3 regions of the Pantoea sp. X-Soil-ISGK-275 genome follow, and region 2 is predicted to be linked to each of the others. Evidence: predicted binding sites of a transcription regulator. Region 2 holds the regulator's gene; each other region holds the start of a gene.

Region 1 (8,029 bases), 3.0 Mb from region 2:
CTTCTTCTTTACTGATCGACTTATGATCTTCCGGGTTTTCAGAGTAGATAAAGTACCAGGCAATCACCCAGAACAAGCCGAGCGCACCAATGGCGAGGAAGGTCAGACGCCAGTCGAACAGGGCGATCATAAAGACAATCAACGGCATGGCCACCGCACCACCAAACTTGGAGGCGCTGTCAAACAGGCCAGAAACCGTGGCGCGTTCACGATCCGGGAACCAGCGCGCGGTAATACCGGCGTTGCTGGGATAGGCGGCGGCTTCACCGACGCCGAGGGCTAAACGCAGCGCCAGCAGCGATTTAAAACCGGTTGCGAGGCCCATCGCCATGGTCGCGATTGACCACCAGCCGACGGCGATGCCGAGACCTTTTTTCTGACCGAAGCGATCGGCGAACCAGCCCGCCGGGATCTGCAATAGCGCATACGACCAGAAGAACGCCGCCATGATGAAGCCCATCATTTCAGGATTGATATCGAGCTCTTTGATCAGATGCGGTGCCGCTGCCGAGAGCACGGTGCGGTCAATGTAGTTAATGGCGATGGCCAGCCACATCAGGCCAGCAATCCACCAACGGATACGACTCGAGCGCGCAGAGTTAGTCATAATAATTATCCACTCGAAAAAGGGTTACAGAGAAAGGCGGCGTGTTATTCCAGCCCGTTCATCACGTTGATTGGGCGTTCGCCCTGTTGGATGCACTGCACAATTTGCGACACGCAACGTTCACCAATCGCACTGATTGCACCGTCGGTGTAACCGGCAATGTGCGCAGTGGGAATGAAGTTGCCGAGCGTGAACAGCGGATGCTCGCTCAGTGGTTCCTGCACAAACACATCGGCCGCCGCACCGGCAATCACGTTATCCAGCAGCGCCTGATAAAGATCCTGCTCGTTCACCACGCCGCCGCGTGAGGCATTAATCAGGAAGGCATTTTTCTTCATGCGTTTGAGGCGCGCGGCATCAAACAGATTGTGCGTTTTGTCGGTAAGCGGCATGTGCAGAGTGATGAAATCGCTGGTTGCGGTCAGCTGATCCAGCGTGACGAATTCGATGCCGTGCTCGGCAGCAAACTGCTCATCGGGATAAAAATCGAACGCGATCACCCGCATGTTGAAGCCTTTGGCGCGCAGCGCAACCTGCTTGCCAATATTACCCAGCCCGATGATGCCCAGCGTTTTGCCGTAGACGTCGGTGGCAAAAATTCGCGGCCAGCTACCCGCGCGAGTTTCGATGGCGGCTTGAGTGATTTGACGCGCGCTGTTGAGGATCAACGCAAAAGCGAAATCGGCAACCGCGTGTTTGTTGGCATCGGGCACATTGGTGACGTAAATACCGCGTGCGCGCGTCGCTTCCAGATTGATGTTGTCGACGCCAACGCCGTGCTTACAGACGATTTTCAGCTGCGGCGCTAACGCCAGCAGTTCTTGGTTGATGTCGGTAAAGGCCACGATCATCGCCACGGTGTTAGCCAGATGCGGCTCAAGTGCGCTTAGCGGCGCATCGGCGGGCAGCATGATCAGCTCAAAACCGTGCTGCTGCAGCGTTGCTATCGGCGTCGCGTCATATTTCGCAAACGACGGTGAAGTGCAGATGACTTTCATAATTCTTCCCGATGTTGAAAAAAACAGATAACAGCCGGTGCCAGGGTCGCCATTGATGACGACCTGGCTGGCTACTCACCTGAAAATTACTGCAAATACTGATTCACAATCTGGCGGATCTTCTGCTCTTCTTCGGCAGAGAAACTCACCGCGTAGCGGCTGTCGCCAACCTCAAAGCCCAGCAGCGTCACCGCTTTTTTTACTGCGGCGGGAGAGAAGCCCACGCTATACAGATCGGTGCGCAGACCGGTGACATTCTCCTGCGCCAGGCGCGAACCTTCGATATCGCCGGCATGAAAGCGTGCCCAAATCGCATTGATCTCTTTAGGCGCCACGTTAGCGAGACCCGAAATACAGGCCGAGCAACCGTCGACAAAGCCCTGATGAATCAACGAATCCGGGCCGTTCAGCACATCAAAACTGTCGATTCCTACAGCCGCTTGCAGGAAGCCGCTCAGGCTTTCATAGCTGCCGGCGCTGTCTTTGATGCCGATGATGTTCGGGTGCGCGGCCAGCGTGCGTACGGTTTCTGGCTGCAGCGTGTTGCCGGTGCGTGCCGGAATGTTGTAGAGGAACAGCGGCACGTCGATGGCGTCGGCCACCGCGCGATAGTGGGCAATCAGCTCTTCCTGTTTCAGTGGCACGAAATAGGGCGTGATCACCGAAACCGCATCCACGCCCAGCTTCGCCACTTGTTTCCCAAGGCGAATGGTTTCACGCGTGGAGATCTCGCCAATGTGCGCCACCACCGGCGCGCTGCCGTTCACTTCATCAACGCAGGTTTGCGTCACCGCCAGCTTCTCCTGTTCGTTCAGCACGAAGAATTCGCCGTTGGTGCCGCCGCAGAAGATGCCGTTGCCAGCGCTTAACTGACGTTTAACCTGTTCGCGTTGGGCGGCTGGATTGAATGCGCCGTCGCGATCGAAAGTAGTGACGATGGCGGTTAACACGCCCTGAATTTTCTTGCTCATGTTGTCCTCGATAATCCTTAGTGATTCAAAGCCGGAAACAGCGTCAGGTAGACGTTGCGTACGTCATCAGCATCCACTTTCATCGGCACATTCTTCATCAGGCGCTGCACGTCGAGCGCGGCTTCCACCAGATACGGCAGATGATCCGGGCCGATACCCAGCTCTTCCAGGCTGGCGGGCAGCTTCAGGCGTTTCACCAGCGCGGCAAAGTACGCCACCAGCGCGTGGGATTTAGCTTCGTCGTCCAGCGAGGTATCGGCATCCGGTAGCAAATCGTAAACCTGAGCGAATTTGCTCACCGCCGCCGGACGCACAAAGCGCATGCAGGGTGCGAGCAGAATGGCATTGGCGACGCCGTGCGGCAGGTGATATTTGCCGCCCAGCGGATAAGACATCGCATGTACCAGATGCGTACCGGCATGCGCAATCGATGCGCCACCGTAATAAGACGCCCACAGCATATTCAGGCTCGCTTCAAGGTTATCCGGCTCAGCGAGGGTGGTTTCGAGGCTGGCAAACAGCTTTTTCATGCCGATCAGCGCATAGTTATCGCTCACCGGATTCGACACGGTAGCGGTAAAGCACTCGATTAAATGGCACAGCGCATCGATACCGGTTGAAGAGGCGATGTGCGGTGGCATGCTGGTGGTGAGCTCTGGCACCAGCGCGACATAATCTGGCAGCATCACCGGCGAGATTATGCCGACTTTGGTCTCTTTCTCAGGGATTGCCAGAATCGCATTGGGCGTGGCTTCTGAGCCGGTACCTGCGGTAGTGGGGATCAGCAGCGAAGTGGTGCGCGTCTGCGGCTTTTCACCCGCCAGCAGCGCGTCCAGTGTTGGCGCGCCTTCAACACACAGAATCGACAGCAGCTTGGCGACGTCCAGTACGCTGCCACCGCCGACGCCAATCACCAAATCCACATCAGTACTCGGCAGCGCGGCGACAATGGCCGCCACATCGTGCTGGCTGGGCTCTGGCGGCACCGTATTGACGATGCTCAGGCTGGCAATCTGCTGCTTCAGCTGGGCGATTAGCGTCTGCACCGCCGGAATGCCTTCGATATTCTTATCGGTCACCAGCAGCGCTTTTTCTTTACCTTGCAGTAAATAGCTGAGGTCATTAAGCGCCTGAAAGCCACTGATCACGGTGCTGTTGATATTCATCTCTTACCCTTACGTTTTTTGCGCTGAATGATTAAGTTTGCTCATGCAGCGCGAGGTCTATCACTACAGTGCCTAATTTTATAGGACAAATTGATTTCGATTAATTTGATCTTGCTCACATATAATCAATCATGATTGAATATAATCATTGCAGCACGACAGCGGCCGGAACAGGAGAGAGCATGACTTTACCGCCATGGAAAACGCCAGTCCTGGTGATTGCCGATGATTTTACCGGCGCCAATGACGCGGGCAGCGGGCTGGCACAAGCCGGGGCGCGAGTGCATGTGCTGTTTGATAGCAGCACGCCGCATGACGCTGATGTCGCCGATGTGCTGGTCATCAGCACCGATAGCCGTGCGCTCAGCGAACAGGAAGCGGCCCGGCGCACGCGGGCGGCGATTGAGCAACATCAGGCCATCGCTAATGACGGTTGGTTGTTCAAGAAGATTGATTCCACGCTGCGCGGCAATCCCGGCGCGGAAATCGCCGCCGCAATGCAGGCCAGCGGCAAAACATTAGCCTTAGTGGTGCCGGCGGTGCCGAAGCTTGGACGCACCACGCGGGCGGGGGAAGTGTGGATCCACCAGCAACGTCTGATCGACAGCGAATTCGCCAGCGATCCTAAAACGCCGGTCACCAGCGGCCATGTGCTGACGCGATTGCAGATGCAGAGCGCCTTGCCGGGTGAAACCCTCGATCTCGCCACGCTGCGTGGCGACCAGCTGGCGCAGGTGCTGGCCAGCAAGCAAGGTTTGCTGGTGGTGGATATCGAGCAGGACGCCGACATTGCCTTATTAATGGCTGCGGCAGCCACGCTGGAGACGCGTCCATTGCTGGCCGGTGCGTCCGGGCTCAGCGATGCGCTTGGCGCGATGCTGGCGGCGCGTCAGCCGCGTCCGGTGCTGGCGGTGGTTGGCTCGATGAGCGCGATTGCGCAGCAGCAGATTACGTGCCTCGCCAGCCAGCGCGACATCCGCGTTATCGATATTGATATCCGCCAGCTTTTTGCCCAACCGGCCTGGCCGCAGGCTGAACAGTGGCAGCAGGCGATGCAGCAGGCGCTGCACGACGGCGCGCATTGCGTGGTGCGCACTACGCAACATGCCGATCAGCGCCACGAGATCGAGCAGTTGTGCCAACAGCATCAGGTTTCACGTCAGCTATTGGGCGAGCGCATCTGCCAGTTTCTCGCGCAGTTAACCCGCCGCGTGTGCCGCAGGGCGCAGCCTGCCGGGCTGTATCTCTCTGGCGGTGATGTGGCGATTGCCGTGGCGCAGGCGTTTGGCGCGAGCGGTTTCCAGATTCAGGGCCTTGTGGCGGGCTGCGTGCCGTACGGGGTTTTGCTTAACAGTGAATTACACCTGCCGGTGATGACCAAAGCAGGTGGCTTTGGTGACGAAAACACCCTGGTAGAAGCCATTCGTTTTATTGAGGAGAAGTCGAGTGAGTAAAATTATTGCGATTACCATGGGCGATCCGGCGGGCATTGGCCCGGAGATCATCATTAAAGCGCTGGCAGAAGGTGAGTTAGCGGGCGTGCCTGCGGTGGTGGTGGGTTGCGCCAACACGCTGCGTCGGGTAATGGGACTCAATGTCACGCCGCAGGCTGAACTGCGCGTGCTCGACCAGGTCAAGGATGCGCACTTCGCGCCCGGCATCATCAACGTGATTGATGAGCCGCTGGCGGATGCCGCCGCGCTGCAGCCCGGCGTGGTGCAGAAAGAGGCGGGCGATTTGGCCTGGCGCTGCGTGAAACGCGCCACCGAACTGGCGCTGGCTGGCGAGGTGCAGGCGATTGCCACCGCACCGTTAAATAAAGAGGCGCTGCACTCGGCGGGACATATTTATCCCGGCCACACCGAACTGCTGGCGCAGCTGACCAACACCAAAAATTACGCCATGGTGCTCTACACCGATAAGCTGAAAGTGATTCATGTCACCACGCATATTGCGCTGCGCAAGTTCCTCGATACCTTAAACGGCGAGCGCATTCAGACGGTGATCGGCATGGCCGATGGCTTCCTGCGCCGCGTCGGTTTCGACAAGCCGCGCATCGCCGTGGCGGGCGTCAATCCACATGCCGGTGAAAATGGTCTGTTTGGCGATGAAGAGATCACTATCGTCGCGCCTGCTATCAAAGCGATGAAAGCGCAGGGCATCGACGTCAGCGGCCCGTGCCCGCCTGATACCGTGTTCCTGCAGTGTCAGGAAGGGCAGTACGATATGGTGGTGGCGATGTACCACGATCAAGGACACATCCCGCTGAAACTATTAGGTTTTTATGATGGTGTGAATATCACCGCTGGCTTGCCGTTTATCCGCACTTCAGCGGACCACGGCACCGCATTTGATATCGCCTGGACAGGTAAAGCGAACTCTGCGAGCATGGCGATCTCCATTAAACTCGCGATGCAGCTTGCATAGGGAAATATGAAGGGACAAAGCCGTCTCGACCAGATTATGGACTATCTGAAGAGCCATAATTTGGTCACTGTTGAACAACTGGTGAGCGCTATTTCCGCCTCGCCAGCGACGATCCGCCGCGATCTGATCAAGCTGGATAAAGAGGGCGTTATTAGCCGCAGCCACGGCGGCGTTACGCTGAATCGCTTTATCCCTAATCAGCCGACCACGCTGGAGAAGATGCAGCGCAACCTCGCCGAGAAGCAGGCCATCGCGCAGTTTGCCGCCAGCTACGTGCAATCGGGTGATGCGGTGGTATTGGATGCCGGTACGACCATGCTGGAGCTGGCGCGCCAGCTGACGCACCTCAAGCTGCGGGTGATCACTGCCGATCTGCACATCGCGCTGTTTCTGTCCGAGTTTAAGCAAATCGAAACCACCATTATTGGTGGACGCATTGATGATTCCAGCCAGTCATGTATTGGTGAACATGGACGCCGCCTGCTACGCAGCATCAATCCCGACATCGCCTTTGTCAGCTGCAACTCGTGGAGCATCGAACGCGGGATTACCACGCCAATCGAAGATAAAGCCGGATTGAAGATGGATCTGCTGGCTAATGCGCGCCGCCGCGTTCTGCTGGCGGACAGCAGCAAGTACGGTTCATGGTCACTGTATTGCGCCGCGCCGATTGATAGCCTGACCGATGTGGTGACGGATGCGCGTCTGGATGAAGCGGTGTGCCGCGATCTGCGCGAGCGTGGTATTGGATTGGAGTTAACGGTTTAGATTCAGATTGGGATTGTGCTGGCTGTCCCCCATCCCGGCCTTCCCCCGCCAGCGGGGGAAGGAGACGCTGCCACATGCAACCCTCGAACTGACATATTGCAGCATCTTCCTCCCCCACTTGTGGGGGAGGACCGAGGTGGGGGACAGCGAGCACCAACCGAGGAGGGGGACTGCGGGCACCAACCGAGTCAGCGTACAGCGGGCACTCAGAATTACTTAACGTAAGCCAGCAAACTCAGCGAATCGCGCGCCAGCGACTTACACTTCTTGTCGTTGGTAATGGCGATACCGCTCAAATCCTTGTAGCTCTCTTCGCCCAGCGACTTCATGTTGTAATTGCTGTAGTTGCTTAAATCCCAACGGTTTTGTTGGGCGAAAAACACCAGCGCTTTACGAATCTGAGCGTCCGGCAAATCCTGATAGCCACAATCGTTCTTGAGATAAACGAACACGGCGGTGAGGTCTGCCAGATCTTCTGCTTCGGATTCGCTCAGGGCAAAACTGGTGGAGGAGAAGCCAAGGAGTCCCGCCAGCAGCAGGATCTTGATGCTTTTCGTCATAATGATTCTCAACAAGGGACAATTTATTGACGTTAGCACAGTTATTGCCGGTATTCCGCTAAATTTGCCCTTTCGGGCCATTCCCACCATTTTTATCAGCGCATTCTGTTTCAGGACTTGACCCTCCCGCAGGGTAAAGGTTTACGCTGTGCCCTTATTCACGACAAGGATAAGAATATGCAACGTCGTCATTTTCTAAAGTTGACTGCCGCACTCAGCGCCGCCGGTGCGCTGCCGCTATGGAGCCGCTCACTAATGGCCGCCACGCGCCCATTATTGCCGATTCCCTCTATTTTGCAGCCTGATGCACGCGGGCAATACACCTTAACCGCCATGACCGGCAGCAGCCAATGGAATGGCAAAGCGGTGCCAACCTGGGGATACAACGGTGGCTTGCTCGGGCCTGCGCTGCGTCTGCAACGTGAAAAAGCGGTTACGGTGAATATCCATAATCAGCTGCCAGAAGCCACCACCTTGCACTGGCATGGGCTGGAAATTCCCGGCGACGTCGATGGCGGCCCGCAAGGGATTA
Region 2 (8,029 bases):
TAAGCGTGAAGAGGGATATCGTGCGGCGCTGGAGCAGCTGGATCTCAGCTGGTGCGGTGTGGCCTACGCCGAGAATATCACCTGTGAAGCGGGTAGTGCGGCATTGCGCGAACTGCTGACGCAGCCGGAACGGCCGGATGCGGTATTCGCGGTATCAGATGTGTTGGCGGTTGGCGTAATACACGCGGCGTTGGAGGCGGGCTTGCGCGTGCCGGAAGATTTAGCGGTGGTAGGATTTGATGGCATCAACTTTACCAGCAGTTTGAATCCACCGCTGACGACGATTGAGCAACCGATGAATCGCATGGGCGCGCGCAGCGTACAGCTGCTGGTCCAACGCATCCGCCAACCCAACTCGTCGGTGGTTCATGAAGTGTTGCCGTGGAAGCGCGTTGAACGCGCTTCCAGTTAATTCAGCGCCAAATCAGCAATACGCACGCGGCGGTGAGCAAGCCCATCGCCAGATTGAACATTTTCCACGCGCGCGGGCTGCGCAGCAGACGTCCAATCAGCGAGCCAAAGCCCATCCAGATCACCCCAGAAACCACGTTCACCATGAACATGCCGAGGCTAATGGCCAGCACCGAATGCAGATATTCGCTGCCTGCCAGGCTGAAGCTGGCCACTGCGCCGAGGGCCATGAGCCAGGCTTTCGGGTTGATCAGCTGCAGCAAGCCGCCTTGCCAGAACGGCATCTGCTTCACCGTCACATCATCGGTTTCCAGCTTTTCATACTCGGCGCTGGCGATTTTCCACGCCAGCCACAGCAGATAAAGGCTACCGGCAATCTTCAGAATCAGATGCAGCGAGGGATAAAGCAGGATGAGACCGCCGATGCCGAATGCCACCATCAGCAACATGACTTGCATACCAATCATGATACCAATCAGCAGCGGAATGGTGCGCAGGAAGCCAAAATTAGCACCCGAGGCGGTAAGTAACATATTATTGGGCCCGGGCGTGATGGCCGCGACCCAAAGAAAACCTAACATTGATAAAAAAAGACTCAGTTCCATGTATATTCGGGTGCTCCTCACCCAGTAAAGCGAACAACCCATCGAAGCTATCAGCGACTTATGCATCAGACAAGCCTTTACCCAAGCTATTTTGATCGCCCCAGCGGCGAGCGCTTTACCCCCCTGCGCGGATTCAGTAACGCGCATTTGCAAACACTGCTGCCGCGTATTCTGCGCCGCCGCGTCACGTTGCGTCCGCACTGGCAGCGTCTTGACCTGCCGGACGGCGATTTTGTCGATTTAGCGTGGAGCGAAGATCCGGCGCAGGCACGTCACAAGCCGCGCATGGTGATGTTTCACGGCCTGGAAGGCAACTTTCGCAGCCCGTATGCGCATGGCCTGATGCAGGCGTGTCAGGCGCGCGGCTGGCTGGCGGTGGTGATGCACTTTCGCGGCTGCAGCGGCGAGCCTAATCGCTTGAAGCGCATCTATCACTCCGGTGAAACCGAAGATGCCACCTACTTCCTTAACTGGCTGCAGCGTGAATGGGGCAGCGTGCCGACCGCTGCAGTCGGCGTTTCGCTGGGCGGCAACATGCTCGCTTGCCTGCTGGGTCAGCAAGGTCACGATGTGCCGATTGATGCCGGCATCGCCATCTCAGCGCCGCTGGCGCTGGAGCCGTGCAGCGGCAAATTGGATGTTGGCTTTTCTCGCTTCTATCAGCACTATTTGCTGACGCGGCTAAAAAAGAACGCTACGCGCAAACTGCACGCCTGGCCCGGCACGCTGCCGGTCGATCTCAGCCAGTTACGCGCTTTCCGCCGCTTACGCGAATTTGATGATGCCATAACGGCACGTGCGCACGGTTTTATTGACGCCAGCGACTATTATCAACAAGCCAGCGCGATGCCGCTGCTCACCGGCGTGCGTAAACCGCTGCTGATCATTCATGCGCAAGACGATCCCTTTATGACTGATGCCGTGATCCCGCAACCTGACCAGCTGTCAGCCTCCATTCAGTATCAGCTGACGCAGCAAGGTGGCCATGTCGGCTTTGTCGGCGGCACCTTGCTTAAACCGAAAATGTGGCTGGAACAACGCGTGCCCGACTGGCTCTCAACTTATCTGGATGTGTAATAGTGATTATTCCCTGGCAACAACTCGAAGCGGAGACGCTGGAAAATCTGATTGAAACCTTCGTGTTACGCGAAGGCACCGATTACGGCGAGCAGGAACGCAGTTTGCTGCAAAAAGTCGCCGACGTGCGCCGCCAGCTGGAGCGCGGCGACGTGGTGCTGGTGTGGTCGGAACTGCATGAATCGATCAATATTATGCCGAAGGGTGAATTTCGCGGCTGATGCACCCCGCGGCAATTCGTGGTAACAATGCTCATCGCCGGACTTCACAGGGAGCTCTGTTATGTCAGCCAGGCATCCAATTATTGCCGTCACCGGTTCCAGCGGCGCCGGAACCACCACCACCAGCCTCGCCTTCCGTAAGATTTTCCAGCAGCTGAACCTGCATGCGGCGGAACTCGAAGGCGACAGTTTCCATCGCTTCACGCGTCCGGAAATGGACATGGCGATCCGCAAAGCACGCGATCTCGGTCGCCACATCAGCTACTTCGGCCCGGAAGCCAATGATTTCGGCCTACTGGAGCAGACGTTCAAACATTACGGTCAAACCGGCCTCGGCGAATCACGCAAATATCTGCACACCTACGATGAAGCGGTGCCGTGGAATCAGGTGCCGGGCACGTTCACGCCGTGGCAGCCGCTGCCGGAAAACACCGATGTGCTGTTTTATGAAGGCTTGCACGGCGGCGTGGTTACGCAGCAGCAAAATGTGGCGGAGCATGTCGATCTGCTGGTTGGTGTGGTGCCGATTGTTAACCTTGAGTGGATTCAGAAGCTGGTGCGTGACACCGGCGAGCGCGGCCATTCACGCGAAGCAGTAATGGATTCGGTGGTACGTTCGATGGAGGATTACATTAACTTCATCACGCCGCAGTTCTCGCGCACCCACATTAACTTCCAGCGCGTGCCGACCGTTGATACCTCAAACCCGTTTGCCGCCCGCGAAATTCCCTCGCTCGACGAAAGCTTCGTGGTGATTCATTTCCGTGGCCTGGAAGGCATCGCGTTCCCCTATCTGCTGGCGATGATTCAGGGATCGTTTATTTCCCACATCAATACCCTGGTGGTGCCGGGCGGCAAAATGGGATTGGCGATGGAGCTGATTATGCTGCCGCTGGTACAGCGACTGATTGAAGGGAAGCGGATTGAATAGGTTTGGTGCGGGCGGTGAAAAGGGAGGCATGAATGCCTCCCCTTCGACCGATTACAACTCGACAACCTCATAGCTGTGGGTAATTTCCACGCCTTTACCCAGCATGATCGCCACCGAGCAATATTTTTCCGCTGACAGGTCAACCGCGCGCGCAACCGCTTTATCGCTCAACGCTTTGCCGCTGACGATAAAATGCAGGTTGATGGTGGTAAAAATGCGTGGCGCTTCTTCACGGCGTTCTGAGGTGAGTTTCACTTCGCAATCCGCCACATTGCTGCGCCCTTTTTGCAGGATCGACACCACATCAATGGCGCTACAGCCGCCCGCGGCCATCAGCACCATCTCCATTGGACTTGGCGCTTTATCACCGGAATTACCGTCCATTAATACCTGATGGCCAGATGAGGATTCTCCGAGAAAGGTAAGACCTTCCACCCATTTCACTCGTGCCTGCATTATTCTCTCTCCTGAAGCGGCGGTTTTGCCGCCAGAGTACGCTTTCACCTGACAAACAGCAATCCAGAGTAATCCCCCTTGTGCTGAAGCGAGACAACACAAGACAGCTCGCAAAAGCTGTGCTACAAACAGTGCTGAAAATATTTTCGTCATCACAGACGAAGGCCGGAAGAATCAAAAGCGTAGCTTAAGAGTCCACCCGGAATAATTTTTCCTTTACTGGAAACGCTCGACGATTAAACCGCCTGACAGGGAAAAATGCCCCCTGTGTTTTGGGCACGATTACAACAGAGGATAATAGCGAATGGTTCTCGGCAAACCGCAAACAGACCCTACACTCGAATGGTTCCTGTCCCATTGCCATATTCACAAATATCCATCCAAAAGCACGCTCATCCATCAGGGTGAGAAAGCGGAAACGCTGTACTACATCGTAAAAGGTTCCGTAGCGGTACTGATTAAAGATGAAGAAGGCAAAGAGATGATTCTCTCCTACCTCAATCAGGGAGATTTCATCGGCGAACTCGGTCTTTTCGAAGAAGGCCAGGAACGTAGTGCCTGGGTACGTGCGAAGTCTGCCTGCGAAGTGGCTGAAATTTCATACAAAAAATTCCGTCAGCTGATTCAGGTAAACCCGGATATTTTAATGCGACTTTCGTCGCAAATGGCGCGTCGTCTGCAAGTGACATCTGAGAAAGTGGGCAACCTTGCCTTCCTCGATGTCACCGGACGTATCGCGCAAACGCTGCTAAATCTGGCCAAACAGCCAGATGCGATGACTCACCCAGACGGGATGCAAATCAAAATCACCCGTCAGGAGATTGGTCAGATCGTGGGCTGCTCACGCGAAACCGTGGGTCGTATCCTGAAAATGCTGGAAGATCAGAACCTGATCTCTGCACACGGTAAAACCATCGTCGTTTACGGCACCCGCTAATTTCTTCTCACCCACGGCGTGATGGCAACATCGCGCCGTTTCTATTTGCGATGAGCTGATGTGGCGTCGAATCATCTATCATCCCGAAGTTAACTATGCGCTGCGGCAAACGCTGGTGCTGTGCCTGCCTGTGGCTCTCGGCTGGCTGTTTGGCGATCTGCAAAAAGGGCTGCTGTTCTCGTTAGTGCCGGCCTGCTGCAACATGGCGGGTCTGGATACGCCGCACAAACGCTTCTTCAAACGCCTGATTGTGGGGGGTTCGCTGTTTGCCACCGGCAGTTTCCTGATGCAAATCCTCACCGCTTATCAGGTTCCGCTGCCGCTGATTTTGCTGGCGTTGCCGCTGCTGATTGGCGTGACCGGCGAAATCGGCCCGCTGCATGCACGATTGCTGCCCGCGACTTTGATTGCCGCTATTTTCACGCTCAGCCTGGTTGGACGCATGCCGATGTGGGTGCCGCCGCTGCTCTACATTGGCGGCACGCTGTGGTACGGCTTATTCAACTGGTTCTGGTTCTGGCTGTGGAAAGAGCAGCCGATGCGCGAGTCGCTCAGCCTGCTGTTCCGCGAGCTGGCGGATTACTGCGATGCCAAATACACCTTACTGACGCAGCTGACCGATCCGGAAAAAGCGCTGCCACCGTTGCTGGCACGTCAGCAAAAGGCGGTCGATCTCATCACCACCTGCTACCAGCAAATGCATATGCTGTCGGCCAGTCGCGATAACAGCCACAAACGCCTGACGCGCGCTTTCCAGGTGGCGCTGGATTTACAGGAACACATCTCGGTGAGTTTGCATCAGCCGGAAGAGGTGCAGAAGCTGGTTGAAGAGAGCCACGCCGAAGCGGTGATTCGCTGGAACGCCAAAATCATCTCGGCGCGACTGCGCGTGCTGGCGGATGCAATTCTCTACCATCAGCTGCCAGACCGTTTTCATATGGAGAAACAGCTCGGCGCGTTGGAGAAAATTGCGCGCCAGCATCCGGATAACCCGGTCGGCAACTTCTGCCTGTATCACTTCAGCCGCATCGCCCGCGTGTTGCGTACGCAGAAGCCGCTCTACACGCGTGACCTGATGGCCGATCGCCAGCGCCGTTTGCCGCTGTTACCCGCGCTGCGCAGTTATCTGTCATTCAAATCCACCGCGTTACGCACCGCGGCACGCTTTGCCGTGATGCTGATGTTTGGCAGCGCGCTGGCGCTGTTCTTCAACATTCCCAAACCTTACTGGATTCTGATGACCATCATGTTCGTCAGCCAGAACGGTTACAGCGCGACGCGCGTGCGCATCCAGCACCGTGCGCTGGGCACTTTTGCCGGATTGCTGATCGCCGCCGCGTCGCTCCAGCTGGCGGTGCCGGAATCGATCACGCTGCTGTTTATGCTAGGGATCACGCTGGCGAGTTATCTGATCACGCGGAAATATTACGGCTGGTCGATGATTGGCTTCACCGTCACGGCGGTGTATTCGCTGCAGCTGCTGTCGCTCAACGGCGCACAGTTTCTGCTGCCGCGCATGATGGATACCTTGATGGGCTGCCTGATTGCCTTCGCCGGGATGATTTGGCTGTGGCCACAGTGGCAAAGCGGACTGCTGCGCAAGAACGCGCACGATGCGCTGGAAGCCTATCAGGAGGCGCTGCGACTATTGTTAGGACCTGAACAGTCGCCGGAGAAACTGGCTTATCAGCGCATGAAGGTTAATCAGGCGCACAACGCGCTGTTCAACTCATTAAACCAGGCATCGAGCGAGCCGGGCTTTAACCTGCAATACCTGAAAGATATGCGCATGTGGGTTACGCACAGTCAGTTTATCGTCGAGCACATTAACGCCATGACGATTCTGGCGCGTGAGCACACCATGTTGACGGCCAAGCTGGCGGAACGTTATCTGCAATCCTGTGAAATCGCGCTGCAGCGTTGTCAGCAGCGACTGGCGTATGATGGGCCGGGCAACGACAGCAATATTCTGGAAGCACCGGAGAATCTCAATGAAGGGCCGGTGACGATTGTCGAACAGCATGTGAAGCGGATTTTGCAGCACCTCAACGTGATGCACACCATCTCTTCGCTGGCGTGGAGCCAGCGACCGCATCATGGCCGCTGGCTCAAGGTGTTACGTCCAAAAGCGAATTAAGCGGCCAGCACCTTTTCAATCGCGCTGGCGAAACGCGTCATGCCTTCGGCGATATCGGTAGGTTCAATCACCAGCGACGGCACAAAACGGATCACGTCGGTACCGGCGGTGAGAATCATCAGCCCTTCCGCTGCGGACGCGTTGAGGATGTCACGCGCTTTGCTGGCGAACTGCGGCTTCAGCGCGGCACCAATCAGCAGCCCTTTGCCACGAATCTCGCTGAAGATAGCGAATTTGCTGTCGATGGCTTGCAGCGCTTCAACAAACTGCTGACGACGCGCTTCAACGCCTTCCAGTACTTCTGGCGTGTTGATGATATCCAGCGCCGTTTCAGCGATGGCACAGGCCAGCGGATTGCCGCCGTAAGTGGTACCGTGAACGCCCGGCGCCATCACCGAGGCGATTTCGTTAGTGGTCAACATCGCACTGACCGGGAAACCGCCGCCCAGCGCTTTCGCGCTGGTAATAATATCGGGCTTGATACCGTAATGCTCATACGCAAACAGTTTGCCGCTACGTCCCATGCCGCTCTGCACTTCATCCAGCACCAGCAGCGCATTGTGTTCATCGCACAGCGCGCGCAGACCTTGCATAAACTCTGGCGTGGCCGGCATTACGCCGCCTTCGCCCTGAATCGGCTCGACCACGATGGCGCAGGTGTGATCGTCAATCACCGCTTTTACCGCATCGAGATCGTTGAACGGCACATGCACGATATCCGCCGGTTTTGGACCGAAACCATCGGAGTATTTCGGCTGGCCGCCAACCGACACGGTGAACAGCGTGCGGCCGTGGAAGGCGTTATGGAAGGCGATAATTTTGCTTTTGAACGGGCTGTGTTTTTTGCAGGCGTAATAACGCGCCAGCTTGAATGCTGCTTCGTTGGCTTCCGCACCGGAGTTACCGAAAAACACCCGATCGGCAAAGGTCGCGGCAATCAATTTACTCGCCAGACGCAGCGCTGGTTCGTTGGTGAACACGTTGCTGGTGTGCCACAAGGTTTCGCCCTGGGTTTTCAGCGTTTCCACCAGCGCCGGATGACAATGGCCCAATGCAGTCACCGCGATGCCGCCAGAGAAATCGATATACTCTTTGCCCTGCTGATCCCACACTCGGCTGCCTTTACCTTTTACCGGCACAAACTGCGCAGGTGCATAAACAGGCAAAATAACGTTATCGAACGTTTCCCGGGTTACCGCTAGTTTTTCCGCTGCCATTGATGACCTCATCGGGTTATTTGTTGAGCTGATGTGA
Region 3 (8,029 bases), 3.4 Mb from region 2:
GTAGTGCAGACGCGCTTCCTGCACGATGTGCTCGCGCAGGAAGTTGGCGCCGGTGTTCATCAGCGTCACCGCATCCAGCGCGCTGCGTCCTAAATGCGGCGAGTTGGCCGCGTGCGCCGCCACGCCTTTGAAGCGGAAGGCGGCCTGAATATTTGCCAGCGTGCTGAGGTTGAACATGCCGCTGAAACCTTCGGGATGCCAGGTCACGGCCGCATCAACATCGTCGAATAAGCCTTCGCGCACCATAAAGGTTTTGCCGGAGCCGCCTTCTTCACCCGGACAGCCGTAGAAGCGCAGCGTGCCGCGTTGGCCATGCTCCGCCCACCAGGCTTTGATGGCGAAAGCGGCAGCCAAACCGGCGGTACCGAGCAGATTGTGGCCGCAGCCGTGGCCGTTGCCGTTTTCCACCAGCGGCTGCGGCGTGGCGCAACCCGATTGCTGACTCAAACCCGCCAGCGCATCGAACTCGCCGAGAATGGCGATCACCGGTTTGCCGCTGCCAATGCTGGCGATAAACGCGGTGTCGATGTTGCCGACGCCGCGCTCAACGCGAAAACCTTCCTGCTCCAGCGCATCGGCCAGCAGCGCGGAAGACTTTGTCTCTTCAAAGCGGGTTTCCGGTACGTCCCAGATGGCATCGCTGAGGGCGGTAAAACGCGGTTGGTTTTGGTTGATGTAGTGATCGATAAATTCGCTGTGGCTCATCGCTGGCCTCCAACCTGCGCTTGATTGAGGGCCAGCGTCGCCAGCGTTTGTACGGCGGTCGCCATGATCGCTTCGTCGAAATCGAACTTCGCGTTGTGATGGCCTGCCGCCAGATCGCAACCGAAAATCACGTAGGAGGATTGGCCGCCGCGCTGCTGCACGCGCTCCAGCATGTAGGTGGCATCTTCCGAGCCCGCCGCCTGCTGTTTGGTATCGATCACCGAGTTGAAAATGCCCAGCGCCTCGGCCTGCTGGTGGATGAATTCCACCCACGCCGGGCTCGGCGTACAGCTGCGTGCGCCGCCCATCAGCTTGACGTCATACTCCACGCCGTACATCGCCGCCGCACCGGCAATCACACGCAGCGCCTGCTGATAGATATCGTCGTTAACCTGATTGCTGACGCCGCGCGTTTCCACCTTCATCAGCGCGCAGTCGGGCACCACGTTGCGTCCGGTTCCGGCTTGCAATACGCCGACGTTAACGCGCGCCACGCCGCCGCTGTGCTGCGGCAGATTGTGCAGCGCCAGCGTAGCCTGCGCCGCAGCCAGCAGGGCGTTGCGACCCTCTTCCGGTTTGCCACCGGCGTGCGCGCCGACGCCGGTGAAATTGACGTCGAGTTTGGTGGTGGCGAGGAAGCTGTCGCTGCCACAGACGATTTCTCCAGCGGGCACGCCAGTACCAAGATGGATGGCGGTGAACAGATCGACATCATCCACCACACCGGCCGCGACCATCGCTTTCGCCCCGCGCACGCCTTCTTCGGCGGGCTGGAAAATGAGTTTGATGGTGCCGCTCAGCTGCGCTTGCATCTCCATCAACACGCCCGCCAGCGCCAGGCCGATAGTGGTGTGGCCGTCGTGGCCGCAGGCGTGCATCATGCCGGGATTGCAGGAGGCAAAGCCTTCGCGCGTTGGCAGATGATCGGCGGCGCGGCTTTCGTTCTGATCGAGCGCATCCATATCCACGCGAAAACCCATCACCGGGCCCGGACGACCGGTTTCCAGCGTGGCGACCACGCCACAAAAACCGCCGGAGAAGTGCTTAATCCACTGCGGCAGCGCGCCTTGCTCCAGCGCGCGTGCTTCCTGCTGCACCAGCACCTCATCAGAGGGCAATCCCATGCGCGAGTCGGCATCGATCACCTCGCGGCCCAGTTTGAGTTGATAACCAAGACGATGCAGCTCTTCAGCCACCAACGTGGCGGTGCGGAACTCCAGCCAGCCCGATTCGGCAAAGTGGTGCAGATCGCGTCGCCAGGCCTGCATCTGCGGGATGCGCGCGTTGACGAGGTCAGAAAGGGTTTTCATCGGCATGTCCTTTGTGTTGGTTTTTTATGCATTCATCCGAATCTACACATTGGTTTTGCCGCGCATAAGATGCGAATATCTTGCTACTGATAAACAACGGTTATCATCAAACTATGTCTGCGAACCTCAAACTTCATCAGCTGCGCGCGTTTGTTGACGTGGCACGTCAGGGCAGTATTCGCGCCGCCAGCCGCTTGTCCGGGCTTTCACAGCCTGCGCTGACCAAAGCGATTCAGGAACTGGAGCTGGCGCTGGGCGCACGCCTGTTCGAGCGGCGACAGCAGGGCGTAACGCTGACCGATATCGGTGATAACTTTTTTCAGCATGCCAGCCTGATACTGGAAGAGTTGCGGGTAGCGCAGGAAGATATTCAGCAGCGGCTGGGATTAGCCGGCGGGCGCGTTAACATCGGCGTGGGCGGCAGTATTGCGCGCACCGTCATGCCGCAGGTGATTAATCAATTTCATCGCGAGTATCCGCTGGTTAAGGTGCGGATTGTTGAAGGTCAGCTGGTTTCGATGGTGCATGAACTGCGCCAGGGCGAACTGGATTTCACCATCAATACCTATGATAAAAATCATCTCGATCAGGAATTGGTGTTTGAACGGCTGATGGAGCGTGATTATCAGGTGGTGATGCGCAAAGGACATCCGATGGCGCACGCGCGCACGCTGGCTGAGTTGCAGCACTGCGACTGGACCATGCCGACGCCGCAGGGAAGCTATTATCGGCTGCTGCACGATCTGTTTGGCGAGCGCGGCATGGCACCGAAAATCGTCGTCACCTGCGAGACCTTTATGGCCTGCACCAGCCTGGTGGCACAGAGCGATTTCGTCAGCATTATTTCGCGCGATGTGATTGAAGACCCGACGCACGGCGGCCAGCTGATCTCCCTCGAGCTCGACGAACCCTTACCGAAAGCCACTTTCTACCTTATCCAGCGCAAAGACACCGCGCTGACACCGATGAGCGCCTACATGGCGCAGCTGTTTCGGCGCTACTGTCAGCAAAGGTAAGAGTGCGGCCTGGCTCGCAACGGTATAAATAATGTGCACTACACTTGCAGGGGACGTTCCCTTTATGGAGTACAGAGCATGCAAGTTACCCCGTATGTTTTTTACAGCGGTCGCTGCGAAGAGGCGATTGCCTTCTACCTCGACGCCACCGACGGCGAGCTTCTGTTCAAGATGACTTATGGCGATATGCCGGATGAAACGCCGGTGGAGGACGAAGGTTGTATCTCGGGCGTGAGCTTTTCGCCGGAGCAGATTATGCATGCCCACCTGCGCATCGGTCAGGGCGAATTGATGATGAGCGATGGCGCACCGCAGGCGGCGTATGGCGGTTTTGCCGTGAGTTTATCCACGCCGGATGAGGCGCAAGGCAAGCGTTGGTTTGAGGCGTTGTCAGCGGGCGGTGAAGTGACGAAAAGCTGGGCACCGACGTTCTGGGCCAATGGCTTTGGCATGTTGACCGATAAGTTCGGCGTACCGTGGATGGTGAATGCGTATAAGCCGCAGATTTGAGTATAGGGTGCGCGCTAGCCCTCACCCAGCCCTCTCCCGCAAGCGGGAGAGAGAGTAGGTAGGGGCACGATCTGTTCCCTCTCCCACTTGTGGGAGAGGGTTAGGGTGAGGGAAACCAACAACTTAGAAGTTGTAACCCACCACCAAATAGTAACCCCAGCCAGTCGATTTCACTTCAAACGGACCGTTACCGAAGTTCACCTCCTGGCCGTCAGCCCACTGGCCGCCGTTGTGGAAATAACGCGCCACGGTTGAAACATGCCAGTGATCGTAGTTCAGCGACAGAATGTGGCTCGATGCAATCGAGTTGCTGGTGCGTGAACGATCGGACTTATCACGCAGATCGGAACCCCAGTCGAAGTTGGTGAAGCCGATGTAGCTCAGCTTGCCGCCCCACAGATCGGTAATCGGCACAAAGTATTTCACCTTGAAGCGGTAACCATCCCAGCTGTTTTCGTTCGCCGCACCGTAGTTTTCCCACTGGTATTTCGCGTAAACGTTCAGCGACAGGCCGATATCGCTGTGCGTATCGATGTCAGTGCCGAGACCCATGTACCAGGTGTTCTGACGGCTATCGCTGTTGCGACCCATGTCATAGATGTAGTTGTTGGCGAAGTACCACTCTTTAAACGGACCAAAGGAGAGATCGGTGCCGGTCAGCTTATCGATGGAGAAACGTGGCTCAATTTCCATGAACATCGGCGAACCGTGGTCGAACACGCCGTTGGCGTTGCTGTTGCCCACGCCGAAGAAGTTGGTCAGATCGAGGTAGCCGTAGAAATCGAACCAATCCTTTTTAGCAAAGGCTTCGTATTCCAGATACACGTCGTTGTTGAACTGGGGTCCAAAACGGGTGTGGTAGCTGCCCACCACGTTCACGCTCTGATGCCACCAGTCAGAAACGTACTGCGGATCGCTGTCTGCCGCTTGTGCCGCACCAGTCCAGCTGCTGGCCAATAAGGCCCCTGCTATCAACGCTTTATATTTCATTATTGTTAACCACATGCTTTTGATCGCCGGGCCGTCGCCGCGATCGGGTGAAATTGATCCCAGGGGATGGGCAGTGAGTTGTCGTATCCGGTCTGTGTCGCCAGATTTTCAAGCTTGCGTAATGTGCCTGTAACAGAGGCATAGAAAATAGATTTTGGTCACGTTTGTCAAAAAGTGTTGCAGTTTGATTCACTGGAAATGTGATCGTTATCACATAAAGACCGTGAGGCGAACGGAACCCCGCAACCGTTTACGTGTCGCGTTCGTCGGGAAAAAGGGGTTGAGAGAATGGTGCGATAGGTTGCATGGTCGCCATGAATGGCGACCCTACGGGTTATGGGAGGGTAACGCGTACCTGCAGGCCGGCAATCTGGCCCTGTTGATCGTGGCGGTTCGACAGCGCAACTTGCATCTGATGCTTTTGCGCCACACTGCGCACAATCGATAAGCCCAAGCCGCTGCCTTGCGCCTGCACGTCCGGCGAACGGGTGAAGCGGTCAAAGGCGCGTTCGATAAAGGATTCCGCCATGCCGGGCCCGTTATCGACAATATCCACCACGGTGTGATTACCGACGCGATGCAGCAGCACATCGACCAGGCTGCCTTCCGGCGTGTGCAGCATCGCATTGCCGATCAGGTTATCAAACAGGCTTCGCAGATCGGAGCGGCTGGCGTGCAGGCGATAATGGGTGGTGCCGTTAAAGCCGATATCAATGCCGCGCTTATCTGCCACCACCATCAACTGCTCAATGCTCTCTTTCAGCAGGTCGTCCAGCTCGATGCTTTCCACCGTGGCGACCACCGATTGATCTTCCTGACGCGAGATATTCAGCAGCTGCGTCACCAGATGGCGCGTGCGCGTTACGCCCGCTTCCAGCTGATCGAACTGGCGGCGGGCTTCTCCGGGTTGAATATGTTGCCGCAGATTCTCCAGCTGCAAGGTCACGGCGGTGACCGGCGTGCGCAGCTCATGCGCCGCATCTTCGAGGAACTGACGCTGCGATGACCAGGCCGCGCGCAGTCTATCCAGCAAGGCGTTGTAAGCTGCCACCAGCGGCAGCACTTCGTCCGGTAAACCATCAGGTGAAACGCTATGCGGATGCAGCGTTTCCTGGGCTGCGATATGGCGCGACGCCACGCGTAAATCACGCGTTATCGCCCGCACCACCAGCCATATCACGATCAGTGAGAGCGGCATCATCAGCACCAACGGAATGATGGCGGAGAGCGCTCGCTTGACCATGATACTTTTCATGTAGCCGATATTATGCAGCACCTGAATATTGCCGATTTCACTGCCCAGCTCGCCGGGCCGCGTGTAAACACGCCATTCGCAGTCGTCGCCACAATCCCCGACTTTCAAATCGGTCCAGCCTTTTTTCAGCTGCAATGGCGCATGCAGGCCCGGCCACGAGCTGGCGCGCAGATGGTTGCTTTCGTCCCACAGCTGAACGATATAGGTGCTTTTGAGTTTCTCTTCATGCATCACCATCGGCATCAGCGCCGGCATGCGTTGGCTGCTGGCCCAGGCATCAGCGATCTTGGCGAGCTGATCGTCCTTCATGGTACCCATCATGTCGCCGTAGCAGTGATAGAAATACCAGGTGACGCCGCCGATCATCGCCAGATGCAGAATCACCAGCGTGGCGAGCAGTTTGTTACGCAGCGAGCGCATAAAGGTGAAAGGTTTCATATTGCCGGTACCCGCCAGCCAAGTCCGCGTACGTTGCGGATCACTTCGTTATCCAGTTTGCGGCGCATACCGTGAATCAGTACATCCACCGCGTTGCTGCTGACCTCTTCGCCCCAGCCGTAAATGCGGTTTTCTAACTGTTCGCGTGAAAGGATGGCGCCGGGCCGCTCCAGCAAGGCGTAGAGCAGGGCATATTCACGTGCGGTGAGCTGTTCGCGCTGGCCTTTATACAACACTTCGCGCGTCATGATGTCGATCTGCACGTCGCCGCTGCCGAGCAGAGAATCTGCCGCACCGTGGCGACGGCGGGTAATGGCGCGCATACGTGCCAGCACCTCTTGCAGATCAAAGGGTTTCAGCAAATAGTCATCCGCGCCGCTGTCCAATCCCTGAATGCGCTGCTGCACGGTATCGCGGGCGGTGAGCACCAGCACCGGCGTCATGTCGCCGCGCGTGCGCGCTCGTCGCAGCACCTGCAAGCCATCTTCACGCGGCAAGCCAAGATCCAGCAACACGCAGGTATAGCCGCCTTCGGCCCAGGCATTGCTGGCATAGACGCCGTCGCGTACCCAATCCACTGACCAACCTGCCGCTTCCAGCGCTTGCTGCAGATTCGCGCCAATCATTTCGTCATCTTCTACCAGCAGCACACGCATGATGCCCTCCAACTCAACTGAACGCAGTGTAGCGACAGATAATTAGGCCAGAATTATACCCGTTTTCCCGCTTGCTAATTCTGCGCTAATTTTCTGCTAATTAAGGGATAAATTTAACGCGCTATTGTGGCGGCACTGGACACATTGCCAACGCAGGAGAATCCCATGAATCAGCGCGAATTTATCCGTAGTTTGCTGGACTGGATAGAGAATAACTTAGGGCACGATCTTCATCTGGATGAAGTAGCACGCCGCTCGGGATACTCCCGCTGGCATCTGCAACGTCTGTTCCGTCAGCACACCGGTTTTTCGCTGGCCGAATACATTCGCCAGCGCCGCTTAACCGAATCGGCATTGACGCTGATTAACAGCGATGAGGCGATTTTGCAGGTGGCGATGAGTTACGGCTTCGATACGCAGCAGGCTTATACTCGCACCTTCAAAAACTACTTCATGGTTACGCCAGGCCAGCTGCGTCGCCAGCGTCGCGTCGAGCCGGATCGTTTATTGTTCCCATTAGCCGTCGCGTAGGGTCGCCATTTATGGCGACCAGGATCGGGGAATTTGTTATAAGCTGCTGTTCTCACTCTCTTAACTGCCAGAGAACATGGACAACAGCGACAATCTCTCCGCCATGATGCTGTTTGCACGCGTAGTGGAACGGCAAAGCTTTAGCGAAGCCGCACGCACCTTAGGCGTCTCCAAATCCCACGTCAGCCGTGAAGTGGCGCGGCTGGAAGTGCGCCTCGGCATCAAGCTGTTGCAGCGCACCACGCGCAAAGTGGTGCTGACGGAGCTCGGCCAGGCTTACTATCCGTTCTGTGTGCGCATGCTGGAAGAGATGCATCGCGCCGACGCCTTTGTGCAGCAGGTGCATCAACTGCCCGCCGGCAACGTGCGCTTGCAGGCGCCGGTCACCTACGGCTGCCAGTGCGTGGTGCCAACGCTAAATGACTTTATCCGCCGCCATATTCACATCAACGTTGATCTCGAACTCACCACTAGCGATGACCCGCAACCCAGCGCCGACGTGGCGATTGTCATCCGCGCACGTGCGCCCGATGCCGCTAACTATCGTGAACTCGCCAGCATTGATTGGGGCTTGTACGCTACGCCGGATTATCTGGCGGCGCATGCGGACATCGATCA

Evidence for each region. The regulator CRP, encoded in region 2, controls carbon source genes, mostly activating them, when cyclic AMP is high. The targets are predictions, from matches to a motif close to ATGTGANNNNNNTCACAT.
Region 1: a site for CRP is predicted at 3,846-3,863, ahead of AC6I8A_RS03985 (iron-containing alcohol dehydrogenase). Genes of this name have one in related genera too.
Region 3: a site for CRP is predicted at 4,730-4,747, ahead of AC6I8A_RS01980 (nucleoside-specific channel-forming protein Tsx). Genes of this name have one in related genera too.

What each region holds. Positions count from the first base shown of each region.
Region 1 covers NZ_AP035976.1:888,096-896,124, forward strand. Annotated here, with positions in the region: gene AC6I8A_RS03970 (MFS transporter) at 1-607, opposite strand, end outside; gene AC6I8A_RS03975 (phosphoglycerate dehydrogenase) at 652-1,605, opposite strand; gene AC6I8A_RS03980 (dihydrodipicolinate synthase family protein) at 1,692-2,576, opposite strand; gene AC6I8A_RS03985 (iron-containing alcohol dehydrogenase) at 2,594-3,742, opposite strand; gene dtnK (D-threonate kinase) at 3,925-5,196, shown strand; gene AC6I8A_RS03995 (D-threonate 4-phosphate dehydrogenase) at 5,189-6,169, shown strand; gene AC6I8A_RS04000 (DeoR/GlpR family DNA-binding transcription regulator) at 6,176-6,937, shown strand; gene AC6I8A_RS04005 (YacC family pilotin-like protein) at 7,150-7,497, opposite strand; gene cueO (multicopper oxidase CueO) at 7,675-8,029, shown strand, end outside.
Region 2 covers NZ_AP035976.1:3,848,177-3,856,205, forward strand. Annotated here, with positions in the region: gene AC6I8A_RS17930 (LacI family DNA-binding transcriptional regulator) at 1-412, shown strand, start outside; gene AC6I8A_RS17935 (LysE family translocator) at 414-1,016, opposite strand; gene AC6I8A_RS17940 (hydrolase) at 1,077-2,093, shown strand; gene AC6I8A_RS17945 (YheU family protein) at 2,096-2,314, shown strand; gene AC6I8A_RS17950 (phosphoribulokinase) at 2,376-3,245, shown strand; gene AC6I8A_RS17955 (OsmC family protein) at 3,297-3,701, opposite strand; gene crp (cAMP-activated global transcriptional regulator CRP) at 4,006-4,638, shown strand; gene AC6I8A_RS17965 (YccS/YhfK family putative transporter) at 4,697-6,775, shown strand; gene argD (bifunctional acetylornithine/succinyldiaminopimelate transaminase) at 6,772-7,992, opposite strand.
Region 3 covers NZ_AP035976.1:448,824-456,852, forward strand. Annotated here, with positions in the region: gene AC6I8A_RS01960 (M20 family metallopeptidase) at 1-705, opposite strand, end outside; gene AC6I8A_RS01965 (amidohydrolase) at 702-2,015, opposite strand; gene AC6I8A_RS01970 (LysR family transcriptional regulator) at 2,129-3,031, shown strand; gene yjdN (VOC family metalloprotein YjdN) at 3,110-3,541, shown strand; gene AC6I8A_RS01980 (nucleoside-specific channel-forming protein Tsx) at 3,665-4,531, opposite strand; gene AC6I8A_RS01985 (sensor histidine kinase) at 4,866-6,224, opposite strand; gene AC6I8A_RS01990 (response regulator) at 6,221-6,880, opposite strand; gene AC6I8A_RS01995 (helix-turn-helix domain-containing protein) at 7,046-7,411, shown strand; gene AC6I8A_RS02000 (LysR family transcriptional regulator) at 7,488-8,029, shown strand, end outside.